Regions from separate parts of the Dactylosporangium sp. NPDC048998 genome, predicted to be linked through region 3. Evidence: riboswitches for the same ligand, from Rfam matches in the RefSeq annotation. Region 3 holds a riboswitch; each other region holds the start of a gene.

Region 1 (7,241 bases), on a different contig from region 3:
TGATCTCACGGGCGACGGCGTCGCCATCCTCCGCGACCGCACCTGACGCCTCCACTGTGCAGGCGTGCATTCGCACGCCGGTGAGAGCGTCGGTGTAGCGGATCGCTGTGTATTTTGACGATCATCGCCGGACACGCCTTCATCCAGAACCTCCGCCGCGGCCACTACGAACTCGGGCTCGACCAACCGGCCGAGCACCGTCTCGTGGTCCATCCACCGGCCGCCATCGACGCCATGATCGCCCAACTCCACACCACCGTGCTGGGCGGTGGCGCCGCATGACCGACCTGTCACCGGTGTCGCCCGCACGCGCCGACCTGGAAGCCGCCCGGCTGCTGCTCGACCGCCTCGGCGTGTCACCGGCCGACCTGCTCGGCGCTGGCCGCGACCACCGGCCGGCGCCGACGTTCGCCGAGTACGTCCCGGTCGTCGCGGCTGCGGTCAGCGACGGCAGCCGCCGTGCGTACTGCTCCTACTGGAACCGGGTGGTCGAGCACTGGGCCGACCGGCGGCTTGACGAGCCCAGCCCATCCGACATCGAACGCCTCGCCCAGCACGTCAAGGCCAACGTCGTCGCACGCCGCAACGGCCGCGGCGGGCGCAGCGCCGCTGAACTGCTCATCGCCGCGCTGCGCTGCCTCTACAAGCACGCCGTCGCCGACGGTCACGTCACCGCCGCCGGCCCAGAAGGTCGCCAAACCACGCCGGCTGCCCAGCACCCGGCCGGTGAGTCTGAATCCGTGCGGTCACACCCGTCGTCGCGAGACGGCCGGTATCGACCGCGCGACCATGCACGCCGCTGCCGGCCAGCACGGGACACAGCGGCCACCACGATGGCTGACGACCGTACGCTGAGTGCTTCGCGCACGTGAACGATCGTCCGGTCAGCGGGTGGCCTTGAAGTGGACGGCGTCGAGGGCCGCTTGCAGGGAGGTGCGGTAGCCCTCGCTGGTCTGGGTCGCGCCGCTCACCACGTCGATGTTGGCGCTTTGCGCCGCGAGCGCCTGCGACCGCAGTCGCGGCACCGCCAGGTCGCTGAGTTCGCGGGAGAATCCGCCGGGAACCTGCAGGGCGGTCACGTCGGTGATCCGGTCCCGACTGATGCTGGCCTGGACCTGGACCGGCCCCCACTGGGTGGTCACGATCGAGCCGTTGACCACGAGGGTGGAGCCGGAGGTCGAGACGGTTCCGGGGCTGGGCCGAGGGCTCGTGGCGCCGCTGGCGCTGGACTGCGGCGCGGTTTGGTCGGCCTGATCGGGTGGACCACCGGCTGCGGGCGGCGGCGTTCCGGCGACGATGCCCGGCGTACCGCCGGCGGTGGCGGCAACCGCCGAGACGGCGCGGGGCGCTCCCATGGTCGAGGTGCGGTAATTGAACAGGAGGACGACCACCGCGGCGGTGGCGGCGAACCACGTGATGATCTTTCGCATGTCGCGCCCTTCCGCGGGTTACCAGGTGAAGCGCTCGAGGTGGATGCGGGCGGCGGGCACGCGGGCCGCCCGCGCCGCCTGCACGACCGCCGCCGTCCAGCCGTCCGGGCCACAGACGAACACGTCGTGGTGTGCGATAGTGGGGACGAGGTCGCGCAGGGCCGTCGTGTCGTCGCCCCAGCCGGTCGGCAGCCAGGAGCCCTCCCTTTCTCGGGGGCCGAGGAGGTACCGCACCCGGAGCCCCCGCACGGCCGCGAGGTGCTCCAGCTCGTCGCGGAACACCAGATCGGCCTCACAGCGCGCACGGTAGAGCAGTGTCGCCTCGCCCGGGGCGTACGGCAGCTCGTCGAGCAGCGCGCGCAACGGCGTGATGCCGGCCCCGCAGGCGATCATCGTGACCTGGGGGGCGGTGCGACGGTCGGCGGTCAGCCGCCCGTACGGTCCCTCGACGATCGCCCTCGTGCCGGGTCGCAGCCCTGCCGACCGCAGGTGTGGCACACGCCGGGGCGTGGCCGTCGACGCCATTGGTCAGTACGAGTAGCCCCGCTGGGCGATCCAGTTGGCCATGTTGGTGGTGGTCACCCAGTACGTGCCGTCACCGTTGGGGTTGGCCGGGTCGGCGATCTTCACGGTCTTGCCGCTGTCCTTGTATCCGACGATCGTCAGGTAGTGGCCGCCTTCGTAGGCGTGGTAGGTGCCGGCGGTGTCGGTCAGGTGGCCGGCGATGTTGGCGACGATGGCGCGGCCGCTGTTGATGGTGTTCAGGACGTCGGTCCGAAGCTGGTCGGCCTGAGCCGGGGTCGCAGGGTAGGCCGGGATCTCACGGGTCTGATAGACCGTGCGCCCGTGGCCGATGACGCTGTTGAGCCCGCGGGTGGTGTCGAAGGCTGAGTCCGTGCCATTGGTGGTGGTGCCCAGCAGCGCGGCGGCCTGATCCTGGCTCACCGTGTGGCCGGTCGCCGAGAGGGCGATCCGGGTGGCCGCCGGTCCGCAGTAGTAATAGTTCGGCTGTAACTGGAACTGGTATTGGAGGATCTTCGTCGCGGGCTGGGCAGGAATCTGCGACTCAGCGGGCGTCGAAACCTGGCCCGTGGGCGATTGGGTCGTCATTGTTGTAGTACCGGACCCCGCCACGGCCGAGGCCCCGCCGTCGATCTGGCTCAGCGCGATACCGGCCACAGCGGCTACGGCAAGAAGCCCACCCGAAACAAATGCCAGGCGCCGCGGACGAGAACTCGTCACATTCCGGAAATGCCGAAGCAATGGTCCACGATCCACTGTGATTCTCCAAGCCGAACTGGGCCATCACAATGGCGACAGACGCGCGTGATGGCCCGGATATGCAAGCAAAGGACAGACAAGTCGAGATGCGTCCGCGGACCGCATGACGAGGGCACGGCCCGATGCGGATCAGCAGGTGCGAACATTCGGCCACGTGGGGCCTCAGCGTCGCGCCTGAGCGGACGCGGCAAAGGTCTCGCTGTCAGGGATTAGCGCGGAGCCGACCGGCTGGACACGTGCATGCGGACACCGCGAGGAAATTTGCGCGGCCGGGAGCCGAGAAAGCGTGCACCGATACATCTCCTTACGCGTCCGCCTACCGAGTTAGCTGACGGATTCGGGCGCGAAAGGTCGCCCTACCACGGGCCTTCGGCCCGCGGATTCACCCCAGACTTACGGTGGGTCCCCGGCTCACGCAAAGCGCGACTCGGCGGTCCGTCCCGGTGCCACCTGATGTGGCCAATGACCGGGTCAGATGTTCCCTGACCTTACAGATGGGCACAGACGCTGCCAAGACCTTCGCCTGTTACCAACGGCACTCCGGCCCGCCTATATGGGTTCGCAGTATTCGTTGATTACGGCGATTTGCCCACCGGCCTGGTGCCGCACGGCAATTAGTCGTAAACCGACTACGGACATTATCGCCATGAAGCCGACCGCGCGGCGGCGGCCGATTGCTGTTGCGCTCACAATCGGTCGCCGCCTGCGCGCCCGGCGGTGGACCGGGGCGTATCCGGCCGGACGAGATCGACCGGCTGTCGGAGTTCGACGTCGGGCGTCTCCGGGTCGGGCGTTCAGGCCCAGAGGACGAAGGTGATGACCTGCTGGCCGCTGCCGAGGTCGCGATGGTAGGTGGCGGCGCCGTGCCGGTCGACGCTGCCGCGAGTGAGCGTGCCCCAGGTCGACGGGCTTTCGCCGACGGCGAGGCTGGGTCCTTGGACGCCAGGGTGGTGCTGGTGCTGTCGAGGTGGCTGTAGATGGTCTCCAGCTCGGCGTAGTCGTGGGCGTTGGGGTGCGTTGCTCGACGTCCACGCCGAGGTGAGGTTGTTGTCCAGCTCCACAGTGAACGGGTTGGCGGTGCGGGCCCAGTGGTAACCGCCCCAGCTGTGGCTGGCGACGGCGGTTCCGGGAGCGGTCAGCACGCCAAGTGCGGCCAGGGCAGCGGCGGTCGCCGCCGCGAGCAGTCGCATCCGCATGTTCGGCTCCTTGTATGTCCGCGCGGATCGAGGGTTGTCCTAGACCGTCCCATTCCATCGGCGTCCATGCAAGTATTGTTCCTATGCCAAATAGGAGATGGTCGAATCGGCACGGCCGCGGCGATGTCCAGAGCAGCGTGCACGGGCCGCGTCCCGGCGTGGTGCTCCGATCCGGCGTACGAGTGCGGGGCGTCGCAGCCGGGCCCGGGGCCGCCAGTGGTCGCGATGACGGCCGGCCGGGCCGTAGCATCGGATGGCGGATGTCGGTCGGGAGGTGCGGTGCGCGGGTTCGGTGAGCTGGAGGCTGCGGTCATGGCCCAGCTGTGGGCGGCGGGAGAGCCGGTGACTGTGCGGCAAGTGCATACCGCACTCTGCGGCCAGCGCGTGCTGGCGTACACGACGGTGCTGACGGTGACGGACAAGCTGTACCGCAAGGGCTGGCTGCAGCGGGAGCCGCAGGGCCGCGCGCACGTCTACTGGCCGGTGACCAGCCGGGAGAAGTACGGGGCCGGACTGATGCGTGAGGCGCTGACCGACAGCGGCGACCGGGAGCAGGCACTGCTGCACTTCGTCGGCCAGATGACCCTCGAGGAGGCAGCGGCGTTGCGGGCAGCGCTGAACAGCTATGAGCGGAAGATCAGCGGGCATTGACCGCGGTGCTGATTGCCGCGTACGCGGCCGGTCTGGTCCTGGCGGCCGGGCCGCGACTGGCCCGAGCGCGATGGGTGGCCCGCGCACCCGGCCTCGGGATCTTCGCCTGGCAGATGTGGTGTGTGGCGGTCCTGGCTAGCGCGGTGCTGACCGGGGTGACCGCGACCCTGCACTGGGACCGCACGCACGGCGTGGTCTGCCGCGCCTGGCGGGTCTGCCTCGATGCGTTGTTGGGAGCGCATGGCCCGGCCGCCCAGCTGACGGCGTGCGGCGGGGCCGCCTTGCTCGTGCTGCTCGCCGGCCGGCTGGTGACTGCCGGATGGCGGCTGGCCTCGGCGGACCGGCGGCAGCGGCGGCGGCTGCGTGGCCTGCTACAGCAGACCGGCCGGCGCCTGCCCGGAATCGGCGTGGTCGTGGTGCCCGCCGAGCATCCCGACGCCTATCTGCTGCCGGGCGGCGGAGAACAGGACGTGGTGGTCACCTCGGCCGCGGTGAGCCGGCTCACCGCCGAGCAACTGCAAGCGGTCACCGCCCACGAGCGGGCGCATGCCACCGGCCGGCACTACCGGCTGCTGCGCACGGTACAACTGCTGCACCGTGCGTTTCCACGCCTGTCGTGCTTCGGCACCGCGTTGCGGCAGGTGCAGCGGCTCGTCGAGCTGCGCGCCGACGATGTCGCCGCCCGCAGCAGCGCCCCGATCGCATTGGCCGGCGCCCTCGTCGCACTGGCCGAAGCCCGGGCCGAACACGCCGCAGCCGGGCCGGGTAGTCGCGGTGACGGCCCGCTCGCTGCGCCGGACGGGCCGCCGCTGCTGGCCGCGCACGGCGGCGACACCACAGAGCGGCTGCACCGGCTGCTGCAGCCACGCCGGCCTCTGCCCGCCGGGCTGTCTCGCATGGTCGCCGCGGGGTTCGCGCTTGCGCCGGTACTGCCGGTCGTGATCGCCGCGGTCGAGCACACGCTCCCCAGCTGACACGCGGCGGCTACTCGTCGGGCAGCAGATATCGCCAGGTCGCCGCGACGATGCGCCCATCCGGGAGTGCGAGTCGTCTGAGCGCGAGCCGGCACGACCGGGCGCGACGGCCCGACCGGCGCCGGCCGCAGCCGTCCCTCCGCGGCGGCAGTGGGGCTGGGACGAGCCCTGACCCGCGGACCGCGAGGGCTGCCGCGACCGGCGGTCGCTGTCATGCCACGTTGATCGTGACGGCGGCGGTGTGCAGCACGCCACCGGTCTGGAATTGCACGAACAGGCGCCAGTCGCCGGGCTTGCCGAAGGCGGTGTTGAACGACAGCGTCGGGCCGCCGTGGTCACCGTTGACCTCGCCCTCTGGGTGGAGATGAGCGAAGGCGAGATCGCCGGCGTGCACTGCGCTCACGTGGGCGTAGCTCTCCAGGTACGGCTGCAGGTCGGTGACCGGCTTGCCGTCCTTGGTGACGGTGGCGGTCAGGTTGCCGTCCAGTCCGGTCACGGTATGGCCGGCGAAGGTGAGGGTGTAGCCGTCAACCTCCGCGGTGCTCGCCACGGCCGGCAGCGGCACCGTGGTGACGGCACCGGCAACGGTGAACGGCTCGCCGAGTAGCAACGCGGTCTGCTTGTCGCCGGCGACGGCGATGAACGACGCGTACATCCGGTACGAGCCGGGCGGCGGTGCGGCCAGCGATGCGCTCCAGGTGCCGTCGGCCGCCATCGTCGGGTGGAGGTGCTGGAACCCGGTCAGGTCGCTGCGGACGACGTAGAAGTGCATCTGCTTGGTCTGGTCGTCGGCGAACGTGGTCACCGGCATGCCGTCCGGCCCGATGATCTGGAATCGAATGGTGCCCGGTTGCCCGGCGGTCACCGCCGTCGCCGTCGGAGCGAGCCGGTACGACGGGACCGAGGCGGTCAGCCCGTCGCCGGTAGGCATGTTGTGGTTGTGGCTCATGCCAGGCATGCCGCCGTGGTCGGGCGTCGCCGAGGCGGACGCCCCGTGGCTCCCGGCGGCGGATGCGCCGGCAGCCACGGCGGGCGCCTGACCGCTGGTGCCGCCACATGCGGCGAGGACCAGGCCGGTCGCCATGGTGACGGCCAGCACCCGGTGTCGGCGCGCGCGAACACTGCCCCGAATGATCTTCAGTAAGCGAACCGTCTTCAACATCGGCTTGATCGGCCCTTCGAGCAGGCACCCATATCCGCGCGAACTGTATAACCCGGGCAATCCGACCGCATACAGCGCGTCGCGCCGAATCCGGGTCGCGCGTCGCCGCATCCCTCTCAGCGAGGAGGTGGCGTCCGCCCTGCGACTACGGCACGTAGTCAGACGTCAGCCCCAAATTCCCTACCCGGTAGGGGTATATGAGGGAACCATGGAGTACAGGTTCTCGCTCCACATTGGGGTAGGCCATGCGTGTCGCCGATCGCCGACGCACGCACCTGGGAACAGGCCTTCCGGTGAGGCTCACCCCGCATCGTGGACCGGGCCGCAACGCTCCCGGTCAGCACCGTCACCATCCGTGCACACCACAGGCCTCGACGTAACGGTCGAACGGTACTGGCGTGACCTCGAGCAACAACTATCCCGCATGTCACAACACCCGGAAGCACCGCGTGCATGCAAGGTGACGTGCCGAAACACCGGCACAACGGTGCCGATTACCTCCTATCACACATAGGATGTGGGGTTGTGTGGGGCATCGACGGTGCGT
Region 2 (7,241 bases), on a different contig from region 3:
CGGTGCGGGTCGAGGTCGTCGGGGTCTCGTGGCGGACGACCATCGCGACGTCCACGGTCAGCTCGTACAGGCGCCAGTCGACTGTTGGGGCGGCGCGCATCGTCGTGGCCAGGCGGGCCGTCAGGGGCTCGTCGGTGACCGGGGTGGCGTGGCCCGACAGGTAGGCCTCGTCGTCGGAGTCCGTGGACGGGAAGCTGTGCAGCGAATAGCGGCCGTCGCGGTCCAGGTCGTGGCGCTTCGGGGAGGCCAGGACGAAGCAGTAGAGGCCCTCGTCCGTGATGACCGGGGAGACGGGGTGGATGCGCGGGCCGCCGTCGGGGCGGACGGTGGCCAGGTAGCCGAGGCCTGGGCCGTATTGGCAGACCAGGGTGCGGATGGCCGTCGCCAGCTCGGGCTCGGCCGCGGCGAAATCAGCCCACGATGCCATGCATCAAATCTACTCGTACATCTGTTCTATCGTGGCCAAGTTGCCCGAACGAGGCAAACCGAGGCCGTGACGGCAGCCGGCAAGCTCGCGCGGCGGCGGATGAAGCCGACACCGTAACCTCAGAGGGTGCTGCTATCCGACCGTGACCTGTACAAGGAGCTCGAGGGCGGCCAGCTGCGCCTCGATCCGTTCGATCCAGCGCTGGTGCAGCCGTCCAGCATCGACGTACGGCTCGACCGGTGGTTCCGGGTGTTCAACAACCACCTGTACACGCACATCGACCCCGCGATCCAGCAGGACGAGCTCACGTCCATGGTCGAGGTCGACGACGGGGAGCCGTTCGTGCTGCACCCCGGCGAGTTCGTGCTGGCCTCCACGCTCGAGGTGATCACGCTCGGGGATCAGCTCGCCGGGCGCCTGGAGGGCAAGTCCAGCCTCGGGCGGCTCGGGCTGCTCACGCACTCGACGGCGGGCTTCATCGACCCCGGCTTCTCCGGCCACGTGACGCTGGAGCTGTCCAACGTGGCCAACCTGCCGATTCGGCTCTGGCCGGGGATGAAGATCGGTCAGCTGTGCATCTTCCGGCTCTCGTCGCCGTCCGAGCACCCGTACGGCTCAGCGGTCTACGGCTCGCGGTACCAGGGCCAGCGCGGCCCTACCCCGAGCCGCTCGTGGCAGAACTGGCGGACTTGGCCGACTAAGTGAAGCCGACCAAGTGAAGCCCACCAAGTGAAAGGGCGGGCCCGCGGGCCCGCCCTGCTCATGCCACCCGGCCGTAGCCGGATATCGGTTCAGCGTCGATCTTTTTCATCTGCACCGGTGCGCTCGGGTTCGGTGCGTGGACCATCCAGCCGCCGCCGACGTACAGGCCGACGTGATGCAGGTCGCTGTAGAAGAAGACCAGGTCGCCGGCCTTCAGGTCGCTCCGCGACACGCGCTTGGTGTCCTGGTACTGCCACTTGGTGTAGTGCCGCAGGGTGTAGCCGGCCTGCTTCCAGGCGTACAGCGTCAGGCCGGAGCAGTCGAACGTGTTCGGCCCCTCGGTCGCCCACACGTACTTCTTGCCGATCTGCGCGCACGCCACCTGGGCCGCCTTCGCGCCCGGGCCGCCGGTGTACTCGAACGGGCATGCCACCGGCCGCAGGTTCCCGGTCCCGCCGCTCGACCCGTACGCCTTCATGCGCATGTCGTTGAGGGTCTTGATGTCGGCGTTGATCTTCTGCTCCTGCTGCGCCAGCGCGGCCTCCTGCTCGGCCTGCTTGGCGACCAGCTCGTCGATCGGCGCCTTTTGGGAGTCGTACTCCTCCTTGGCCGTGATCACGTCCTGGATCCGCGCCTGCTCGTCCTTGGCCAGCATGTTGAGCATCGTCATCTGGTTGATGAACGTGTCGGGCGAGCCGGTCGTGAGCATCGCGTCGAGCTTGGAGATGCGCCCGGTCTTGTACTGCATCACGGCGAACGCGCTCACCTTGTCGAAGGCGGCGTCGACCTGCTCGCGCAGCGGCGCGATCTGGGCCTCGAGCTTATTCTGCTTGGTCTTGTTGGCGGCGAGCTCGATCTTGAGCTGGTTGTGCTGCTCGATGATCGGCTCGATCTGGTTCCACTTGTCGTCGATCTGCTTCTCGATCTCGCCCGGGGTCGGGTCCGCATGCGCGAGCCCGGTGATACCGACGGCGAGCGACAGACCGCCGAGGATGGCAACGAGGAGCCGTACCAGACGGTGGGGCCGCCTCGTCCACCTCAGATGGGTCTCCACTGAGGAGTTACTCCTTCTTCCATGGCCGCCTACCGGGTTAGCTGACGGGTTCGGGCGGGAAGGTCGCCCTACCGCGCACAAGTTCGCGGATTCACCCCGGTTGAGCGCGTGGGTCCCCGGCTCGGATTCGACTCGGCGGTGCCGCCTGGCGCACCCGTGGTGGGCGCGGACATCCAGCCGACGGGAATTCACGTTAAGGGGGACCGGTTCCCAGGTTCAAGTCAACGATCGATTGTTGTCCGTTTTGTTCCGAAAGGTCACGCGATTCGAGTGACGTACACGTCGTCGATTACACCCACGAACTGATCGTTGTTCGCGCTGGTTCCCTTGCCGCCAATAGACAGCGGATCGTCGTTCACTATGGACAGTGACGAAGGAATTGCGGTCCGTCCCACCTCGGCCCCGTCCACGGCCACCGTGAGCAGCGCGTTACCGCGTGAACACGCAATCCGGTGCCACCTCCCGTCAGCGACGGACCGCGATGCCAGCGCTACAAAAATGGTAGGCGACCCAGTGCCGACAATCACACAACTCGGCCGACCGGCCACGCCGTCGACCTGTAGCTTGAACTGACTGTCACCGATCGAGAACCCTTTTTGCATGACATTGGCGCCCTTGGAAGTCTCATCGGACCGGATCAGAACACTCGCGCCGTAGCCGAACTCCGCGCGCCCCGGATTGAGAAACCCTGCGGGCCCGCGCGGCAATGACGAGGGCGGCAAGCCCGGCATACAGCAACAACCGTCGTTGTCGGCGCATAACCGGACATGATTCCCCGAACCGCGCGGCCGCCGCGGTGGTTCCGGCCCGCGGTCGCCCTTCCGCATGACACGGCAGAGTCATATGACTCCGGTCCGTGCAACGCACGACCGTTCCTCCCGTGAGACACCGGTCGACGCTGGCGCGTCTCCCTGCCGGATCCGCGGTGCCAAAAGCAAAGAGCCGGCCACCCCGAACGGGGTGACCGGCTGATCGCAAGACGCTTAGTTGGAGGCCATGCCGAGCTCGCCGGCGCCGCCGTGGAACTGGGTGCCCTCGGCGAAGGCGGCGTCGAAGCGGTGCTGCAGGGCGTCGAGCTGGGAGAAGTCGGCCTGGTGGGCGTGCTCGCTGCCCTCGGCGGCGAAGACGTGGTCGTCGACCTCGGCGTTGTGGCTGTAGTTGGTGTAGTCGTCCGACTCGAAGTGCACCGCACCCGGCTGGTCGTACTCGACGTGGTGGCCCTGCGAGAAGTCCGTGGACTCCGCCGCGTGGTGGTCCTGCTCGTACTGACCGAACTGGCTGTTGTAGTCGGCCTCCGAGCCGTGGGCCTGGTGCAGCTGGTTCAGAGCGTCGTGCTCCTGACCCGCCTCGTAGTGACCGTAGTCCACGTCGTGCCCGCCGTCGTAGCCGGTGTCGATGTCGCTCATCTGTATCCCCTTGAAGTCTGAAGTCTTCGTTGTCGCCGTTGAGAAGAACAGTAGGGGCGCGCAGATCACGACGAATCCCGGAAACGTGCCAGTGGTTTCATGGAGCCGTGATCACGCGGTTCGTCAATGGCGGGCTGGTCTTCGACGTCGACGATCTCGGCGACCCCGGCGCGCCGGGCGTCGTGCTGCTGCACGGGTTTCCGCAGGACCGCACCGCGTGGGCCGGCGTGGCGCCGGTGCTCGTCGCCGAGGGCCTGCGGGTGCTGGCGCCGGACCTGCGCGGCTACTCGCCCGGCGCCAGCCCGCGGGACCGCCGGCAGTACACCCTGGATCTCCTCGCCACCGACGTGCTGGCGCTGGCCGACCAGGCCGGGCTGGCGCGGTTCGACCTCGTCGGGCACGACTGGGGCGCGGCGCTCGCGTTCCACGTTGCCGGTTCCTTCCCCGACCGGGTGCGCACGCTGACCGCGCTGTCCGTGCCGCACCGCGGGGCCTGGGCCCAGGCGGCGCTGCGCAGCACGCAGCTGTGGCACTCGGCGTACATCGGCTTCTTCCAGCTCCCCGCGCTGCCCGAGCGCGCGCTGGCCCGGGGCATCGCGGGCCGGCTGCGTCGTAGCGGGCTCGACGAGGAGCACGCCCGCCGCTACGCCGAACGCGGGGCGCGCGGCGGGCTGGACGCGGCGCTCAACTGGTATCGCGCGATGACCCTGCCGGGGAAGCGGTTCCCCAGGGTCACCGTGCCGACCCTGTACGCCTGGGGCGACCGGGACGAGTTCGTGACCGAGCGGCTGGCGCGCCGCTGCGGCGGATGGGTCGACGGGGAGTACACCTTCGAGATCCTGCGCGGCGTGAACCACTGGATCCCGGAGCTGCACCCCCGCCGGGCCGCCGAGCTGGTGCTCAGCCGGCGCCGCTGATCGCACGCACGTCCCACACCCAGACGCCGTCGACGGCGCGGCCGGGGGCCACCTCAGGAGCGACGAGCTTGTCGATCGTCTCGCGGATAACGTTCTCGTTGGGGTAGCCGACGACCATCACGATGTTGGTCGCCTTCCAGAACTGCAGGTCGGCACGCATGTCGGCACGCGCCTGCGTGGTGACGTCGGGCGAGGTCAGCTGGCCCTTGACCTGGGTGAGGTACGCGACGGTCTTGCGCTCGCCCGGCCCGAAGTGCGCGAACTTGTCGTCCGGGTTGGTGTCGTTGGGGCCGAGGAAGTAGCCGGCGGTGAGCTTCACCTCGAAGTTGGTCTCGGTCGACCAGCGCATCATCAGGATGTCGTCGCCCCAGCCGCCCGGCAGCGGCGCGACCACCGGGTTGGGGGGCAGCTTCGTGCGCCAGTTGCCGTCGGTGAACAGCGCCGGCAGCGCGGGGCGCTCGGACACCTGATGCGGCTTCGGGACGAGCGGCAGGATCGCGGCGAGGATCGCGGCGCTCCACACGGCGGCGGCCAGCGGGCGCTGCCGCACCGGGGCCGGGGCGGGTGCCGCCGGGCGCCGGGGCGCGGCGACGGACGCCTCGACCATCGGCAGCCCGCCGTCGCCCGACGGACCGTCGCTCGACGGGCCCGAGCCGACGAGCGCGGGGACCGGGTCCGGCTCGGGCTCGGGGGCCTCGACGGGCTCGGCAACCGGTGCCGCGACGGGCCGCAGGCGGTCCACGACGAGCCGGTCGATCATGAGCGCCAGGCTGACGCCGACGACCGTGGTGACGATGAGGCCCAGCCGGGTCGGCACGACCGAGTCGAACAGCGGCAGCTGGCTGATCCAGTACCACGGGCCGTGGTAGTTGGTGCGCTCGACAGCGTTGAAGCGGGGGACGCTGCCGATCGAGCAGACGACGAAGACGAAGCCGGTGACGAACAGCGACCGGGCGAGCCGGTTGCGCCAGAGCGCGATCGCGCCGGCGACCAGCAGCAGGACGAGCGGCCAGCCGAAGAAGCTGTTCTCCTCGGCCGCGTTGCCGCGGTTGATCCGGGTGGCCTCGGCGACATCGCCGGCGATCGAGTAGCGGCCGAGGGTGACGTAGGAGAGCACGTCGAGGTTGATGCTGCGCACGCCCTCGTCGAGGCCGTGGTACGCCTGGGGCCCGGTGAACTGGAAGTACAGCGGATAGGCCAGGACCGCGCCGGCCGCGAGAAGGGTCACCCCGCACTTGGGCAGCATGACCTTCGCGTGCGCGGGCAGCTCACGCCAGGGCACGTAGGCGAGGATGAACACGGCCAGCGCCATCGCGGTGAAGAACAGCATCTCCTCGTTGATGCCCGCCTGGGCGACCACGAGGGCGGCGAGGACCAGGCCGTGGCGCCAGACCTTGCCGGGCTGCCGCATCCGCAGTACGGCGGCGACGATGAGGGGGATCAGGTACTGCCCGGCGATGTTCGGGTGGCCGATCGCCTGCGACATCATGCCCGGCGCGAAGCCGAGGAAGGCGCCGGCGACGCCCGCGGCGAGGCGGGAGCGGCCGAAGTCGCGGGTGAGCACCCAGTACCAGGCGGCGGCGGTGCCGGCCAGCGCCAGCGTGGAGATAATCGCGAACGTGACGCCCGTGCCGAGCCAGAGCGTGACCGGGGTCAGCGGGAGCGCCAGCGTCAGGATCGACGTGTTCGCCATCAGGTTCACGCCGAGCGGCGAGTTGATGTCGTCGGAGAAGAACGGCGACTCACCCTGGGTGAACAGGTGGGTGGCGTGGGTCAGGAACCACTCGAACGTGAAGCTGTCCTGGAAGTTGAGCGTCAGGTAGCGCCCGTTGGGATCGGCCCAGAGGCGATGCAACACGTAGACGGCGCCCAGGACATAGCCCAGCATCACCAGTGCGTCGACTGCCTTGGCGGAAATTCGCCCCCGAATCGTCACCCGTGGGAGTGTAGGCGAGCAGGGCCATCACCCGGGAACCCGATGACAGGTCGCACATGAACAGGTGTACTTCCGGGCCGCAAGCCCGGAAGACCGGAAAAGGGCACGTTCGGTATCGTCCAACGTGACGGAAACGGCCTTGAGAAGGTGGACACAGATGGTCCTGAAGATGTCCTCGCTGTTCCTCCGGACGCTGCGCGAGGATCCCGCCGACGCCGAGGTGACCAGTCACCGGCTGCTGGTCCGCGCGGGTTACGTGCGCCGCGTCGCGCCGGGCATCTTCACCATGCTGCCGATGGGCCTGCGCGTGCTGCGCAACATCGAGCAGGTGATCCGCGAGGAGATGGACGCGATCGGCGGCCAGGAGCTGGAGTTCCCCGCGCTGCTGCCGCGCGAGCCCTACGAGGCGACCGGGCGCTGGACGGAGTACGGCGCGAACCTCTTCCGGCTCAAGGACCGCCGGCAGGCCGACTACCTGCTCGGCCCCACCCACGAGGAGATGTTCACGCTCGCCGTGAAGGACATGTGCTCCTCGTACAAGGACCTTCCGCTCACGCTGTACCAGATCCAGACGAAGTACCGCGACGAGGCGCGCCCCCGGGCCGGCGTCCTGCGCGGCCGTGAGTTCGTCATGAAGGACTCGTACTCCTTCGACGTCGACGACGACGGCCTGCGCGCCGCCTACGCCCGCCACCGCGAGGCCTACATCAAGATCTTCGACCGGTTCGGCCTGGACTACGTCGTCTGCTCCGCGATGAGCGGCGCGATGGGCGGCAGCGCGTCGGAGGAGTTCCTGGCC
Region 3 (7,241 bases):
CCCCCGAAGTAGATCTCTGGCACCCGCTCGAGCGGGCGGGCCAGGCCGCCGCACTCGACGTGGTAGTACTCGCCCCGGAAGTCGAACGGCCCGCCACGCCAGGTGCGGCGCATGACCTCGATGTACTCGGCGGTCCGGGCGTAGCGCGCGTCCTTGGTCACGAAGTCGCCGTACGCCGCCTGCTCCCCCTGGTCGCCGCCGGTCACGACGTTGAGCGCGAGCCGCCCGTCCGAGATCCACTGGAACGCCTCGGCCTGCTGCGCCAGCAGCGTCGGCAGCGTGAACCCGGCGCGGAACGCGACCAGCAGCTTGAGCGTGGTCGTCTGCTGCGCGAGCGCCGTGCACATGACGAGCGGATCGAGGCAGCCGGCCCCGACGGGCGTCAGCGCCGACTCGAACCCGGCGCGCTCCGCGGCGCGGGCGACGTCCGACAGATACCCGACGGTCGGGGCCCGATCGTGCCGCGCGGCCCCGGCCGTGACGGTCGCGGCCCCGACCTGGTCACCGTCGCCGGTGGTGGGCAGAAACCAGTGGAACTTGGTCATGGAAACCTACTTTACCTACTAGTTCACTGGGTGGGAATCCTGGCTCGAATCTATTAGAATGTGTGTACGAAAAGACGCTCTTGACCTGGGAGGAGAGCGCCAGTGACCGCGCCCGTCAGCACCACCGGATCCATCCCCTACGCGACCCTGCTCAGCTTCACCCGGTATGTCGGCCGCACCGGCCCGCGCAAGGCGAGCTTCGTCGGCGGCCTGCGCCGCCAGCGCGAGTCCGGGCACGGTTTCAACCCGCACGGCCAGCTGGTGAAGGCCCTGAAGGCGGACATCCAGTTCCGCACCGGCGGCACCTACCTCAACGCCGTCGTCGACCAGGTCAACGCCCGATGGAAGCCGCTGTACGAGTCGGTGGTGCCGGGCGCACTTCGCTACCTGGAGTCGCTACCCACGCCGGTCGAGGTCACGCCGGCCCGCGACGCGCTGTGCATGATCGGCTCGCTGCCGGTGAAGATCAACCCGCACTTCGGGCTGCGCTACGCGGACGGACGCGGGGAGGCCGTGCGGCTGCACTTCGACGAGGACCCGCCGCTGGACGAGGCCGCGGTGGCAACGCTGCACCTGATGGGGCGGCACATGGACGCGGTGCTGCCCAACGCCACGCCGGTGCTGGTCGACCTGCGGCGCGGAGACGTGCTGCGGCCGGACCCGACGGTGAAGGCGGACGAGGTGGAGCGGTGGCTGGCCGGGGAGGCGGCGGCGTTCGCGGCCATGTGGGGATCGGTGGCTTGATCCCCAGCTAGAAGCCTTCGTTTCTGGGGCTGCATGCCCTTAGCGCTGGGGGTGACTTCCGTGCTGGTCGACGGCCGCCTGCTCCCAGTTCGTGGCCTTCGGGGCTCGGCATCCACCAGCCAGCAGCAGCAGCCCTGAGCTTTACTCCTCCGTTACCTTTCAGTGAGCAAATGTGTGCTCGTGATTGGCAGCCGTCCGTTGCCGGGCGGCGTTGACCACATGTGGTCTTGACGCTTCACGGCCCGCCGCCCCGCCTGCGGGTGCAGGTCTTACGGGTCTTACGTGGGCTCCACGTCCTGTTTTCGCGTCGCCCGGCAACTCCAGGTCGACGTACCGCACGAGGGCGGCGAGATTCCGTGCGGCGTTGACGTCCCGGTCCAGGGACAGCCCGCACACGGTACAGGTGAACGTGCGTTCGGCCAGCGACAGCTTGGGTTTCACCGTCTGGCAGGCGGAGCAGGTCTTGGAACTGTGGGGTACCAGCGGTCGGCGACGTGCAGCGTGCTGCCGTACCAGCCGGTCTTGTACGCAAGGTGCCGGCGCAGCGTGGCCGGGACGGCGTCGACCAGGGATCTGGCCAGTTTCCGGTTGCGGACCATCCCCGCCACGTGCAGGTCCTCGACCACGACCGTGTCGAACTGCTGCGCGAGCCGGGTGGTGAGCTGATGCCACGAGTGCTCACGAACGGCTTTCACGGTGGCGTGCTGCCGGGTCACCGCGGCCTGCGCCCGCTTCCACCGGTTCGACGGATTCCGCTTGGACCGGGTGGCCGGGTCGTACGGCCCGACCTTGCGGGCGGCCCGGCGCTGCGCCTTGCCGAGTTTCTTCAACGCGGCTTTGAACGGGGCCGGGTTCCGGACCATCTCGCCGGTGGACAGGACCGCCAGATGCTTGATCCCGGCGTCCACACCGACGACCCGGCCGGTCTTCGGCGCGTGCGCCGGACGTCCGGCCGTGCGTTTGACGGCGACCTGGAACGAGCAGAACCACCGTCCGGCAGTCTCGGTCACGGTCGCGGACAGGATCTGCGCGGTGCCCGCCGCGATCCGGCGGGACAGCTTCCGCGTCGATTCGTGGGTGCGGATACGGCCCAGCCGGGGCAGGACCACGTGCCGGCGGTCGGCGTCGATCCGAATCGCTCCGGTCGTGAACCGGGCCGACCGGCGGGCGCGCAGGACCACGCAGGGCCAGCGGGCCGCTCGGGACCGGCGGGCCGCGCAGTCCTGGAAGAGACCAGGACACGCCAGCCGCGGCTGTGGCTGGCGCTGGGCCGCCCGGGACCGGCGAGGCGGCGCAGGGTCTTGCCAGGACGAGGGCGCAGGTGCGGCCGCTGGGCCACCAGCCGGCCGACAACCGAGCACGGCGAGGCCCGCCGTCCGGCACGGCGGCCGTGCGTCTAATGCCATCGCGCACCGATCCCTGCCGATACGGAGCGTGTCAAAGATTGGCCGGGGTGGCCGGCCCGAGGGGTTGGGCTCGATCGGGACGGGGCGATTTGCCGTAGTCGTCAGATACTGCACGGCGCCGTCATGATCACTACGTAGCTGGGCGGTCACACATTGACGCCAACCGGTGCTAGGTTGACCGCATCGCGCTTCGTCATCCTCGCGCAACGCAGCGGGCTCACCGAAGAGAGAACCGGAGAGAGAAAGAGATGCCATGACGCAGGGCCGGCATCATCGGCGTCGCGACGACGACCACACGGTCGACGGGATCTACGTCCCGCCCCCGCGTGAGGTGCCGCGCCCCCGCACCGAGCCGACCGACTGGCCACCGCCGGCCCCGCCGCCCGCCGCCGCCCCACCCCCATGGGCACCCGCGGCGCCGGGTGGTGCCCCTCCGGCACAGCCGCCGGACAGGCCGGACGGGCATCCCGCCGCACAGCCCGGGCAGCCCCCGACGGACCACGCGCGATCGTCGGAGTGGGCCGGACGCTCCTCCTCCCCCTGGGCGCCGGCCGACGACGAGCACGACGAGGAAGACCCGTATGCGTCGGCGGAGGACCCGCCCCCGGCTCCGCCGGCGCATGCGGTCGCGGAAGGCGGCGGCGACCAGTGGCTGCCGCCGCTCTACCCGCAGGAGTGGCCGCCCGAGCCCGTCCGCCAGGAATGGACGCCGCTGCCGCTGCCGGAGGACCGGCGCGCCGACATCCCGTCGCAGCGGCGGGTGGGGCCGCTCGGGGCATCCGCGGTACCGCGGCCGCAGCATGCCCACGAGCGCTCCTCGGCGACCGCGTGGTGGATCGCGGTCGGCGTCATCATCGTCGCGCTGGCCGTCGCCGCGGGCGTGTTGGTCGGCCTGCGGCTGGCGGCGCGCGCCGGGCAGGAGCCGAACGGCGCGGCCGAGGCCACCTGCGGCTGGCGCGAGGTACAGCGCACCGCGGTCGCCCCCGAGCCGGCCTCCGCGGTCGAGCAGGCGGCCGGCGGCTGCGGGCTGGTCGCGGTCACGTCGTAGGAGAAGACGCACCGGGGCGGCGTGGCTTGGATCCCGGCCACGCCGGCCGCTTCCAGCACATGCCCGAACTCGTGTCGCCGGCGGCGTTGCGGCCGTTCGCCGAGTCGCTCGACGGCGTGCGCGCAGGCGGGCACACCGCTGTTCGAGACCGTGCTCCGCGCGGCATGGGCGAGACGCAGAAGCGCTCCTGGGCCCGCACGGCCCCCGGTAGCCAGTCACGAGAAATCGGAACGCGCTAGGTGCATCTGCCGCAATCCGGGTAGAAACACGGAGCCCTCGACCTGGGCGATGCCATTTGTACGCGATTGGGGTGATGGTCCATGAGCGGGCCTATCGTGGGCAAGCGCCGCCTCCGTGCCGAGCTGCGGCGGCTGCGGCGCGAGCGGGAACTGACCCAGGATCTGGTGGCCGCCGAGATGGAGTGGTCGCTGTCCAAGCTCATCCGTATCGAGAACGGCACCGTCGCCATCTCGGTGAGCGACCTGCGCAGCCTGCTGGCCTACTACCGGGTCCACGACCCGCGGACGGTCGACGAGCTGCTCGAGCTGGCCCGCGCGGCGAAGCGGCGGATGTGGTGGGACGAGTACCGCCCGATGCTGGCCGGTCAGCTGATCACCTACGTCGGGTTCGAGGCGGAGGCGACCCGCATCGGCGAGTTCGCGCCGATCATGTTCCCGACGCTGCTGCAGACGCGGCGGTACGCCCACGCCACCAGCGACGCGGAGTCCCCGCTCGCCGAGCGCCGCGTCGAGTTTCAAACGCGCCGCCAGGAGGAGTTGTTCAACCGCGAGGAGCCGCCCCACATCCAGATGATCCTGGACGAGTCGGTGCTGCGCCGAAGCCCCGTCCCCGGCGACGAGGCGCTGCTGGTCGACCAGCTCGAGCACACGATCGAGTTCGCCCAGCGCCCGTACGCCGACGTGCGCGTCGTCCCCCTCAACGCCGGGTACCACGCCGGCTGGGAGGGCGACTTCACGCTGCTGGAGTTCGGCGCGGACGACGGGGTGCTCTACCGTCAGCAGTTGCTCTGGGAGGAGCCGGAGCTCATCACGACGTACCGCGGCATCCTCGAACGGCTCGGCCAGCGCGCCCTGTCGCAGGAAGCCACGCTCGACCTTCTGCGGCAGGTCGCCCACGACCTGAAGTGAGCCGGCCGGCCGGCTGCTACGCGGCCCCGGGCAGCGCGAACGCGGCGCCGGCCTGCTCGGGCCGCCAGCCGGCCGCGACGGCCCGCCGGACGGCCTCGGCCACGAGCGCGGGCCGCACCGCGCCGGCGGACAGGCCGAGCCAATTGTGAGGATGCGCCAGCGCCGAGGACACGACGAGGACGGCCCCTCGCCCGGAGTCCGCCTGCACGACGAACGTGAGCGGCGTCCACCCGTTGGCCTGGGAGTAGGTGGGCCGGTGCCGGACGGTCCACCGGTACTCGACGCCGTCGACGACGATCCGCCGCGATCCCTTCCTGTTCAGCGTCATGCGCCGACGGTAACCGCGCGGCGTCGCTGAAGGCGATCGATATTGCGCCGCTAAGCGCACCCCCAGCGCGCGCGAAGATCGATGTCACTGTCCGATGTGGAAGACCAACCGGCGGTAATCCGGACTTTTAGGTGTATTAGATATCGAGGGGGACGCACGCCTTTCGCACGGCGGATGATCACGTTAAGTTAGGCCCTGGCCTGCTCGGCAGTCCGCCGTCCATCCCGGACGGCGCCGGGCAAGCGCCGCCGAATCGAGCTCGGCGCGCCGCCCGATCCCCTCGAGCGCGCGCATCGAACCGGGGACCCAGAAACATTCGCAGGGGTGAATCCGCGACGTTGCGGTAGGGTGTCCTTCCCGCCCAAACCCGTCAGCTAACCCGGTAGGCGGTCGGTGAAGAAGGGTCTTTCCTTGTCCACTGGACACCGTGCCGGGCGGTCAGTGCTGCGAACCCTGTTCATCGGGCTCGTCTCACTCACCGTGCTGGCACCAGCCGCGGTCGCGCACGCCGATCCCACGCTCGCCGAGATCGAGGCCCAGCTCGACAAGTCGAACAAGGACCTCGAGGCGACCATCGAGGCGTGGAACAAGATCAATATCGATCTTGCGGATTCCCAGACCAAGGCCACCGAGCTTGAGACCAAACTCAAGCCGCTCGAAGACAGCATGGCCGACGCCAGCGCCAGCGTCGAGGGCGTGGCGATCGCCGCGTTCAAGACGTCGGGCAACCTTCGCAGCCTGTCCATCATGCTCAACGCCGAGTCGTCGAACTCGCTGATGGACCAGCTGTCGATGCTGCAGCAGATCACGCGGCAGCAGCAGAAGGAGATCGAGGACTACAAGAACGCCAAGGCGAAGGTCGACGACGAGAAGAAGCTGCTCGACGAGACCATCGCGGCGCAGAACACGCAGAAGACCGACCTCGAGAGCCAGCGCAAGAAGATCGAGGGCGACGTCAAGAAACTCGTGGCCCTGCAGAAGAAGGCGACCGCCGCCGGCAGCACCAAGGTCAACCCGCCGAAGATCGACCCGGGCAACCTGCCCGCGGTCTCCGGCAAGGCCGGCACCGCCGTGAGCTTCGCGAAGGCCCAGCTGGGCAAGCAGTACGTATGGGGCGCGGCCGGCCCGAACACCTACGACTGCTCCGGCCTGACGATGGCAGCCTGGAAGGCCGCGGGCGTGACCCTGCCTCACAACGCCGCCAGCCAGTGGAGCAACGTGGCGCACATCCCGCGGTCCACGCTGGCCCCGGGCGACCTGGTGTTCTACAACGGCCTCGGGCACGTCGGGATCTACGTCGGCAACAACCTGATCATCCACGCACCACACACCGGCGACGTCGTCAGGTACGCGTCGGTGGACATCGACAGCATCTACGGGTTCGGTCGCGTCAAGGCCTGACCTGGCCTCGGCTGGCAAAGGACTGGCAAAGGACCACGAAGGGGCCGCGGATCGCATCGATCCGCGGCCCCTTCATCATGGGTGCATGGCCTCGTGGGACCCGCAGCAGTACAACCGCTTCGCCGAGGAGCGCGCCCGGCCGTTCCGGGAGCTCGTCGCCCGGATCCCGACCACCGGCGCGGTCGCGGTCGTGGACCTCGGCTGCGGGCCCGGGACGATGACCGCCACGCTCGCCGAGCGCTGGCCGGACGCCGCGATCCTCGGCATCGACTCCTCGCCGCAGATGATCGCCGCGGCCACCGAGCTGCAAAGCCCGCAGCTGCGCTTCCAGCTCGGCGACGCCGGGCAGTGGCGCCCGCAGCGCGGCTCCGTCGACGTGATCGTGGCCAACGCCTCGCTGCAGTGGGTCGACGACCATGAGACGCTGCTGCCGGCCTGGGCCGCCGGGCTCGACGACGGCGGAACGCTCGCCTTCCAGGTGCCGATCGCCTCGTACGACCCCGGGTTCGGGCAGGTCGCGGGCCGGCCGCGCTGGGCGCCGCTGCTCGGCGGCGCGCTGGAGGCCATCGGGCCGCGCTCGGCCACGCCCGTGCTCGAGGCCCCGGAGTACGTGCGGCTGCT
Region 4 (7,241 bases), on a different contig from region 3:
GCCGGTGCCGGACCGGGAATCGTACGCGAACGTGCCGGGGCGGCCGTCGACGACGACGGACTTCTGCTCACCGGTGAGCGGCTCGAAGTCCGTGGTACCGCGGGAAAGCCGGACGTACAGCATCGACAGCGTCTTGGGCGTGCCGGACAACTCGCCCTGGAGCTGCACCCACTCGCCGTCGGTGGACGTCTGGTAATGCACGACGGTCGCGGGAAACGGCAGGACGTCCATACTGAGATGCACCAGCCACGGGCGGCCGACCTGGGCGGGGTCGCTCAGCGCGCTCGGCGCCCCATCGGCGGGCGGCAGGAGCGGCGGCGCCGTCGTCTGCGGCAGCGCGGCGGCGGTCGTAGGCGTCGCACTGGGCGCGGCCGACGGTACGGCGGTCGTGGCGGGTGGCGCCGCCGGCATGCCGCCCGCCGTGGTGGGCAGCAGCGCGGTGGTCAGGGCGACGGCGGTACCCACGGCGGCGACGGAGAACGCCGCGCCCGCCGCGATCGCCAGGCGGCGGCGCCTGCGGTAGCGGATGCCGCCCGCCCTCGCCCCGGCCAGTAGCCGCTCGACGTGCACGTCGTCGTCGGCGACCCGGGCCAGCGTCTCGGTGACCACCCGGTCGAGTCCGGTCACGACTTCCCTCCGTTGAGCGTCAGGCCGGCCGAGCCGGCGTCGGATCCTTCTTCGGCGAGCCGGGCGCGCAGCGAGTCCAGGGCGCGTTTCACCTGGCTGCGCACGGTCTCCCGGCTGCAGTTGAGTAGCTCCGCGATGGCTGTGTCGTCGAGGTCCTCGTAGTAGCGCAGCACGACGGCGGCGCGCTGTTTCGGCGGCAGGGCGCGGATCAGCCGCCACGTCGCGTCGCGCTCGGCGGCCTCCGCGCCCAGGTCGCAGGGGCCGGGAGTGTCGTACGGCTCGGCCACCGCGACCTCCCGGCTGGACGCCAGCCGCCACCGGGAGATGGCGGCGTTGACGAGCATCCGGCGCAGGTACGGGTCCGGCGGGTCGGCCGCGATCAGTTCCCAGCGCACGAACGCCCTGGCGAGCACATCCTGCGCGAGGTCCTCGCCCTGGTGCCGGTCGCCGGTGAGCAGACGCCCCAGCCGCACCAGCGCGGCGCCGCGCTGCCGTACGTAGTCGTCGAACTCCACGCGGAACTCCTCCCGTGCGCATGCCGTCACCGAACTGCACGCGGCGGCGAGCCCCGGCTGTTGCATCGCCGGCGCGGTCGCTCGTCGACGGCCTCGCGGCACAGCCGGGCAAGGACTGGGCCATTCGGCCGTGATCTGGGTCACTATCGGCCACTGTGCGCGAGGTTGCGGGGAAGTCCGCACAAACGGTGCGGTGCGCGATTTCGGCGCCCTGGGTACAGTGACCCACGGTCACGTCCACGAGGGCACCGCCCCCGGTGCCGGGCGGGGCTGCCGCCTAATCGTCGCACCGTGGCGAGCCGGGGACCCACCGTAATGTTGGGGTGAATCCACCTTCCTCGGAAGGATGGTAGGGGTCGTTCCGTCCCGAACCCGTCAGCTAACTCGGTCGGCGGCCGACGGAAGGAACAACGAACCAGATGTCATCGCGACATCCCTACCGGCGCGCTTTCGTCGCACTGCTGGCGGCAATCGTGCTCGGGGGGCTCGCCGCCACGCCCGCCGCGGCCGAGCCCGGCGGCGACACCGGCGACGAGGGCGCCGGTGCCAACCCGACCCTCAACTCCGTCCTCGAGGACACGACCCGCAAGTGGACCGAGGCCAACGATCAGCTCAACGCCTCGGTCAAGCACCAGGGCGAGCTCACCGCGCAACTGCAGGCGACCGAGGCGGAGCTGGCGACGATCCAGGAGCAGGTGGCCGCGATCGCCGCGGCGGCATACCGCACCGGCCCCCTCACCACGTTCGCCGCCCTGATGGACGCGAAGACCCCGGACAGCTTCGCCGAGCGGGCCAGCTCCATCAACGAGATCGCGCACCACAACGACAACCTGCTGCACCAGCTCAAACAGCTGCGGGAGAACCAGGCCGCGCAGAAGAAGGCGATCGAGGACGAGATCGCCACGCAGCAACAGCAGAAGAGCATCATCGAGCAGCAGAAGAAGGCCGCGGAGAAGGCGCTCGCACAGGCCGGTGGGCCGAGCAGGGGCTTCGTCACCGCCAACCTGCCGCTCGCCGACCCGGTGCCGCGCAACGCCAACGGGTCGCTGCCCAAGGAGTCGTGCAGCGTCAAAGACCCCACGACCACGGGCTGCATCACGCCCCGCATGCTGCACGCCATGCAGCAGGCGCAGAAGGACGGCTTCAAGCGGTTCGTGGCCTGCTACCGCCCGAGCGGGCCGTACGAGCACCCGAAGGGCCGCGCCTGCGACTTCTCGGTGCAGACCAAGCCCGGCTTCGGCGGGGTGGCCTCCGGCGACGACTACGTCTACGGAACCACCCTGGCGACGTACTTCGTGAAGAACGCCGACCGCCTCGGGGTCATGTACGTCATCTGGTTCAAACAGATTTGGACGCCGGCGGTCGGGTGGCACCACTACTCGGGCGTCGCCGGAGACCCCTCCAGCGACCATACGAACCACGTGCACCTCTCTATCCTGTAATCCTCACGTTCGCGGGCGGCCGGTCGATAGGGGAACCGTCGACCGGCCGTTTCTGCGAGGGGGATCTGCCGCACGACGCGGCCGAGCGGGTGCTGGGCGAGCTCATCGACCAGGTCGGCGCGCCGATGAGTTCCACCGCCGGCCGCCGGAGCTAGGGGTTCGGCCCGGCGCGGCTCAGAGGATCTCGGTGTCCCGCAGGAGTCGCCACAGGCCGGCGCCGTCGGGGGCGCCCAGCCAGGGGCGGTCATTCAGCGGGAAGCGCTTAGAACTACCGGCCACCCCCGGGAACGCGCCGGCCAGCACCGCCTGGGTCGGCGAGAGGTGCCGGATCGCCACCGCGGCCACGCTGTCGGGGTGCTCGGCGGCGAACTCGGCGTAGATCTCCGGGTCGTGCTGCCCGTCGTCGCCGACCAGCAACCAGCGGATGTCCGGGAACTCCTCGGCGAGGCGGGCCAGCGACGCGCGCTTGTGCGCCTGGCCGCTGCGGAAGAACCGGTCCGGCTGTGGGCCCCAGTCGGTCAGCAGCAGCGGGCCGGCCGGGTACAGGTGCCGGGAGAGAAACCGGGTCAGCGTCGCGGCCACGTTCCAGGCGCCTGTCGACAGGTAGAAGACCGGCGCGCCCGGGTTGGCGTTGACCAGCCGCTCGTACAGCACCGCCATGCCCGGCACCGAGGCGCGGGCGTGCTCGTCGAGCACGAACGTGTTCCACGCGGCGAGCAGCGGGCGCGGCAGCGTGGTGACCATGACCGTGTCGTCGACGTCGGAGACGATGCCGAAGCGGGTGGTGCCGGGGTCGATGATCCGGATCGGCGCCTCGACGGCGGCGCTGTTCTCGCTCTGCAGCGTGACGGACGCCCAGCCGGGCGCGAGGTCGGCCTCCACGACCACGTCGATGAACCCGCCGCGGTCGCAGCGCACCTCGCAGGTCCGCCCACCGGCCTCGATGCGCACCAGGGCGTCGCTGACCGACACCGCGGTGAACGAGCGCCAGCCGCGCAGCTTCTTGAGCCGCTTGGCCGGCTTGGGGTCGATCCGGGCCAGCAGCACGCGGCCGAGCACCCGGACCCACCCGGGGCGCTCGGCGGTGGCGCAGGCGCCGTACCCGGTGTAGGCGGTGACCGCGACCTTCCACCCGCGCCGGCGCAGCCGCCGCTCGAGGACGTTGTGGATCGCGTCCTCGATGCGGGCCGCGCGGTGCAGCGGCAAGGGCGCGCTGCCCGGCGTGTTGGGGATCAGCGACACGGCCCCAACCCTGTCACAGCCCGCCGGGGACTGCACCCCGCCCCACGGTCAACGCTGGGTGACTACCACACGACCGTGGCATGAAACCGTGAGCCCGAACTCCACGGACGCTTCTAGCGTGATTGTCAGTAGGGAACAGAGCGCACAGGAGGTGCGAGATGGCTACCACGTTCGAGGCCGTTCGGGCCGAGGCGCTATTCGCGTCGGACCTGCAGTCGTCACAGTCGCCGGTCGGCGGTGAGATCCGCACGGCGGTCGCCGCGACCCTGCGGCGGATCGGCGTCCAGGGCTGCGCCGCGCGGGTCGCGAGCGAGTTCGGGGACCACCCGGAGACCGCGGTCGCCCGCATGGCGTGGGCGCTGGCCCAGGTCCGCGCGACCTATCCGGCAGGCGGCGCCAAGACGGTGCGCGCGATGCGTTCGCTGCGCCGCCCCGGCGCCGTGATCGGCTCCGTCGCCGCCTGAGCCGGCCGCGGCACCACCCGGGCCACCGGCCGGGGCGTGCGCCGATTTTTCCTGATTGCCCCCGTCGCACAACTTGTCCGCTCCGCTGCAGGCCCTGGCGATGCAGCGGCAGCGCACGACTACTCGTTGAGCACCCAGCGCACCTCGTGCGCCTCGGTCGGGTCGGGCAGCTCCCAGCGCCCGGCCAGCCGGTCGATCACCGTGGCCGGCACCCGGCGGGGGCGCGCCCGGTTGCGCCGGTGCACCACGTCCGGCGGCGCCTCCACGCTCACCACCTCGACCCGCGCGCCGTAGCCGGCGGCCAGCCCGATGCACCGCGAGCGCAGCGCCCGGGTCACGTTCGTCGCGTTCCAGACGTACGGCGTGGCCGCGCGCAGGTGCTCGCGGGCGCGCGCGTACGCCGCCGCGATCACCGGGCCCTGGTCGCCCGTCGGCCGCACGCCGAGCTCGTCGCGCAGGTCGTCGAGGCCGACCACCGGCAGCCCGGGCCGGTTGGCCGCGATCCAGTGGTCCTTGCCCGAGCCCGGCAGCCCGGACATCACGGTCACCGTGAAGCGCGTGTCGTCGAACGCCGCGTAGCCGGGGTCTCGACCCACACGGCCCGGGGTGCGGAAATATTCGAACCGCGCATGGTCCGAGGCGAAGGCGCGCGGTCCGTCGAGGCAGCCGATTTCCCGGGTGTACTCCATGAAGAGCGCGACCTCGTCGAGCAGCGCCCGGGCGCCGGGGCCGCCCCGCGCGAGCACGTCGGCGGTCGCCAGCAGCGCGAGGTCGTCGTTGCGGGCCAGCAGGCTGACCCGGAACGCGACGCGGTCGAGGTCGGGGTGCTCCAGCGCGCCGAACGGCAGCCTCCGGTGGCGCACGAGCGCGCACACGTGCTCGCGCCAGGCGATCGGCACGCCCATCTCCCACAGCCGCCGCCGGGCGGCGAGCTCGCCGCGGCGGGCCGAATCCGGGTCACCGCCGTCCACGAGCAGGGCGGCGGCGAACAGCCGCGCCCGCTCGGCCGGCGGGCGGCCCCGCCACCGGTCCAGCCCGGCGAGGGCCTCCACGGTCCGGCGGGCGTGCGCGTCCGCCTCCGGACGGAGGTCACGCAGCTCGTCCCAGCGCACGGCCCAGGACGGTGGCGCCGGGCAGAGCCGCTCGAACGCGTTCACGCCCGCGCCCGGTTGGCCACGATCGGGCGGTCCTGCCAGTGGCTGCCGGAGTCGAGGATCGCCGTGTGGAAGCTGGGCCGGACCCACTTGTAGCGGCCGAGCACCGCGTCGTCGTCCTCGAGCTTGAGGTACAGGCCCTCCATGTCGTCGGACATGTCGGTCTCGCGCACGACCTGGTCGGGGTCGGCGCCGCCGGCGACCGCCGCCTCCCGCAGGGCCTCCCGCCAGCCGCCGGTACGGCAGGTCGACGGGCCGACCAGCTTGGTGAGCGCGGCGAGGTCGGCGAAGGACCCCTCGTGCAGCACCGGCACGGACGCGACGCCCAGGCCGGCCAGCAGCTCGCGGCGGTGCGGCGTGGACAGAAACACCTCGGATCGGCGGTCGTACACGTCGAACTCGCAGAAGTGATGCGGCAGCGCGTCGTAGAAGACGGTGTGCTTGGCATAGAGCCATTCGCCGTAGAGGATGAATCGGTCCCGCAGCACCGGCCACAGCTGATAGCGCACTCCGGCCGCCCACGCCTTGAACAGGGCGAACTGTTTCTCGCGCGGGCCGCCGGTCAGGTAATGGCCGCGCGACTGCAGCAGCAGCCCGCCATCGGTATCGAAGCTGATGGCGGCGTTGGCCCCGTCGAGCTTCTCCTCCACGACCAGGGGGCGGCCGGCCAGTTCGGCGAAGGGGACCTGCGCCAGGTCGTGGTCCCCCGGCTGCAGGCGCGAACCCTGCAGATGGGGCGTCCGGGGGTACTTACGCAGCATCACACCGTTGTACCGGAGTCGATTCGACGCGCGACACGGTTTTTCTCGGGTGATGGAAAGGGTGTTACGGCTTCCGCGCGGCACCCCAGACCGAAAGCATCGGCGTGACATTGTTTGACCCGAATCACTTGCCCAGACATTCCAATTTGGGCAAATTTGGGAGGGTTGTCTTGGAAAACAGAACCGTGAAGGGGCTGGTTCTCTTCACCGCTGCGGCCACGCTCGCGGCCGTCGCGCCGGCCTCGAGCGCTCTCGCCGCGCCCGGGGGCGACGGCAACAGTGCCGCCTCGATCCCGTGGGGCAAGTGCGCGAGCGCCGGCTTGCAGCGCCGCGGCGCCGAGTGCGGCCTGCTCACCGTCCCACTGGATTACAGCAAGCCCAACGGGCAGAAGATCCAGATCGCGGTCTCGCGGATCAAGCACAAGGTCGCCGACAAGGACTACCAGGGCGTCATGCTGGTCAACCCGGGCGGCCCCGGCGGGTCCGGGCTGACGCTGTCCGTCCTGGGCGAGTACGTGCCCAACGGCGCGGGCGCCGCCTACGACTGGATCGGCTTCGACCCGCGCGGCGTCGGCTCCAGCGTGCCGGCGTTGCACTGCGACGACGACTACTTCAACGGCCCGCGGCCCGAGTACATCCCGTTCACCAAGAGCATCGAGACCACCTGGCTGAACCGGTCCAAGAAGTACGCCAAGGACTGCGGCAAGGCCGGCGGCGCGCTGCTCGACCACATGACCACGGTCGACTCGGTCAATGACATGGAGTCGATCCGCAAGGCGCTGGGCGCGAACCAGATCAACTACTACGGCTTCTCGTACGGCACCTACCTCGGCCAGGTCTACGGCACCCTGCACCCGGACAAGGTGCGCCGCATGGTGCTCGACGGCAACGTCGACGTGCGCAACGTGTGGTACCAGGCGAACCTCGACCAGGACGTGGCCTTCGAGCGCAACGAGAAGATCTGGTTCGGCTGGCTGGCCAAGTACGACAGCGTCTACCACCTCGGGACCACCGCGAAGCAGGTCGAGGCGCGCTG

The links. A riboswitch is a leader RNA that binds a small molecule or an ion and turns the genes downstream of it on or off. The one in region 3 is predicted to bind cyclic di-AMP.
Region 1: it holds a riboswitch for cyclic di-AMP, as region 3 does, so the genes downstream of both, ACGFI8_RS33425 (C39 family peptidase) here and ACGFI8_RS00070 (NlpC/P60 family protein) in region 3, are expected to answer to the same signal.
Region 2: it holds a riboswitch for cyclic di-AMP, as region 3 does, so the genes downstream of both, ACGFI8_RS12250 (NlpC/P60 family protein) here and ACGFI8_RS00070 (NlpC/P60 family protein) in region 3, are expected to answer to the same signal.
Region 4: it holds a riboswitch for cyclic di-AMP, as region 3 does, so the genes downstream of both, ACGFI8_RS43415 (coiled-coil domain-containing protein) here and ACGFI8_RS00070 (NlpC/P60 family protein) in region 3, are expected to answer to the same signal.

Annotation. Positions count from the first base shown of each region.
Region 1 is NZ_JBICTV010000021.1:35,223-42,463, reverse strand. It holds gene ACGFI8_RS33450 (maleylpyruvate isomerase family mycothiol-dependent enzyme) at 1-46, shown strand, start outside; gene ACGFI8_RS33445 (hypothetical protein) at 115-282, shown strand; gene ACGFI8_RS33440 (hypothetical protein) at 279-872, shown strand; gene ACGFI8_RS33435 (FMN-binding protein) at 885-1,430, opposite strand; gene ACGFI8_RS33430 (hypothetical protein) at 1,449-1,928, opposite strand; gene ACGFI8_RS33425 (C39 family peptidase) at 1,959-2,540, opposite strand; cyclic di-AMP (ydaO/yuaA leader) riboswitch at 3,010-3,154, opposite strand; gene ACGFI8_RS33420 (hypothetical protein) at 3,506-3,907, opposite strand; gene ACGFI8_RS33415 (BlaI/MecI/CopY family transcriptional regulator) at 4,187-4,558, shown strand; gene ACGFI8_RS33410 (M56 family metallopeptidase) at 4,564-5,532, shown strand; gene ACGFI8_RS33405 (hypothetical protein) at 5,744-6,694, opposite strand.
Region 2 is NZ_JBICTV010000004.1:310,649-317,889, forward strand. It holds gene ACGFI8_RS12240 (pyridoxamine 5'-phosphate oxidase) at 1-427, opposite strand, end outside; gene dcd (dCTP deaminase) at 554-1,132, shown strand; gene ACGFI8_RS12250 (NlpC/P60 family protein) at 1,188-2,183, opposite strand; cyclic di-AMP (ydaO/yuaA leader) riboswitch at 2,195-2,331, opposite strand; gene ACGFI8_RS12255 (LamG-like jellyroll fold domain-containing protein) at 2,441-2,914, opposite strand; gene ACGFI8_RS12260 (hypothetical protein) at 3,167-3,589, opposite strand; gene ACGFI8_RS12265 (alpha/beta fold hydrolase) at 3,697-4,506, shown strand; gene ACGFI8_RS12270 (DUF6541 family protein) at 4,490-6,442, opposite strand; gene ACGFI8_RS12275 (proline--tRNA ligase) at 6,600-7,241, shown strand, end outside.
Region 3 is NZ_JBICTV010000001.1:15,742-22,982, reverse strand. It holds gene ACGFI8_RS00105 (LLM class flavin-dependent oxidoreductase) at 1-545, opposite strand, end outside; gene ACGFI8_RS00100 (hypothetical protein) at 648-1,289, shown strand; gene ACGFI8_RS00095 (zinc ribbon domain-containing protein) at 1,449-1,730, opposite strand; gene ACGFI8_RS00090 (RNA-guided endonuclease TnpB family protein) at 1,727-2,470, opposite strand; gene ACGFI8_RS00085 (hypothetical protein) at 2,949-3,743, shown strand; gene ACGFI8_RS00080 (DUF5753 domain-containing protein) at 4,064-4,891, shown strand; gene ACGFI8_RS00075 (hypothetical protein) at 4,908-5,219, opposite strand; cyclic di-AMP (ydaO/yuaA leader) riboswitch at 5,459-5,622, shown strand; gene ACGFI8_RS00070 (NlpC/P60 family protein) at 5,661-6,620, shown strand; gene ACGFI8_RS00065 (methyltransferase domain-containing protein) at 6,706-7,241, shown strand, end outside.
Region 4 is NZ_JBICTV010000044.1:48,033-55,273, forward strand. It holds gene ACGFI8_RS43405 (hypothetical protein) at 1-627, opposite strand, end outside; gene ACGFI8_RS43410 (SigE family RNA polymerase sigma factor) at 624-1,142, opposite strand; cyclic di-AMP (ydaO/yuaA leader) riboswitch at 1,407-1,552, shown strand; gene ACGFI8_RS43415 (coiled-coil domain-containing protein) at 1,562-2,584, shown strand; gene ACGFI8_RS43420 (App1 family protein) at 2,759-3,820, opposite strand; gene ACGFI8_RS43425 (hypothetical protein) at 3,985-4,290, shown strand; gene ACGFI8_RS43430 (AAA family ATPase) at 4,410-5,447, opposite strand; gene ACGFI8_RS43435 (RNA ligase family protein) at 5,444-6,205, opposite strand; gene ACGFI8_RS43440 (alpha/beta hydrolase) at 6,391-7,241, shown strand, end outside.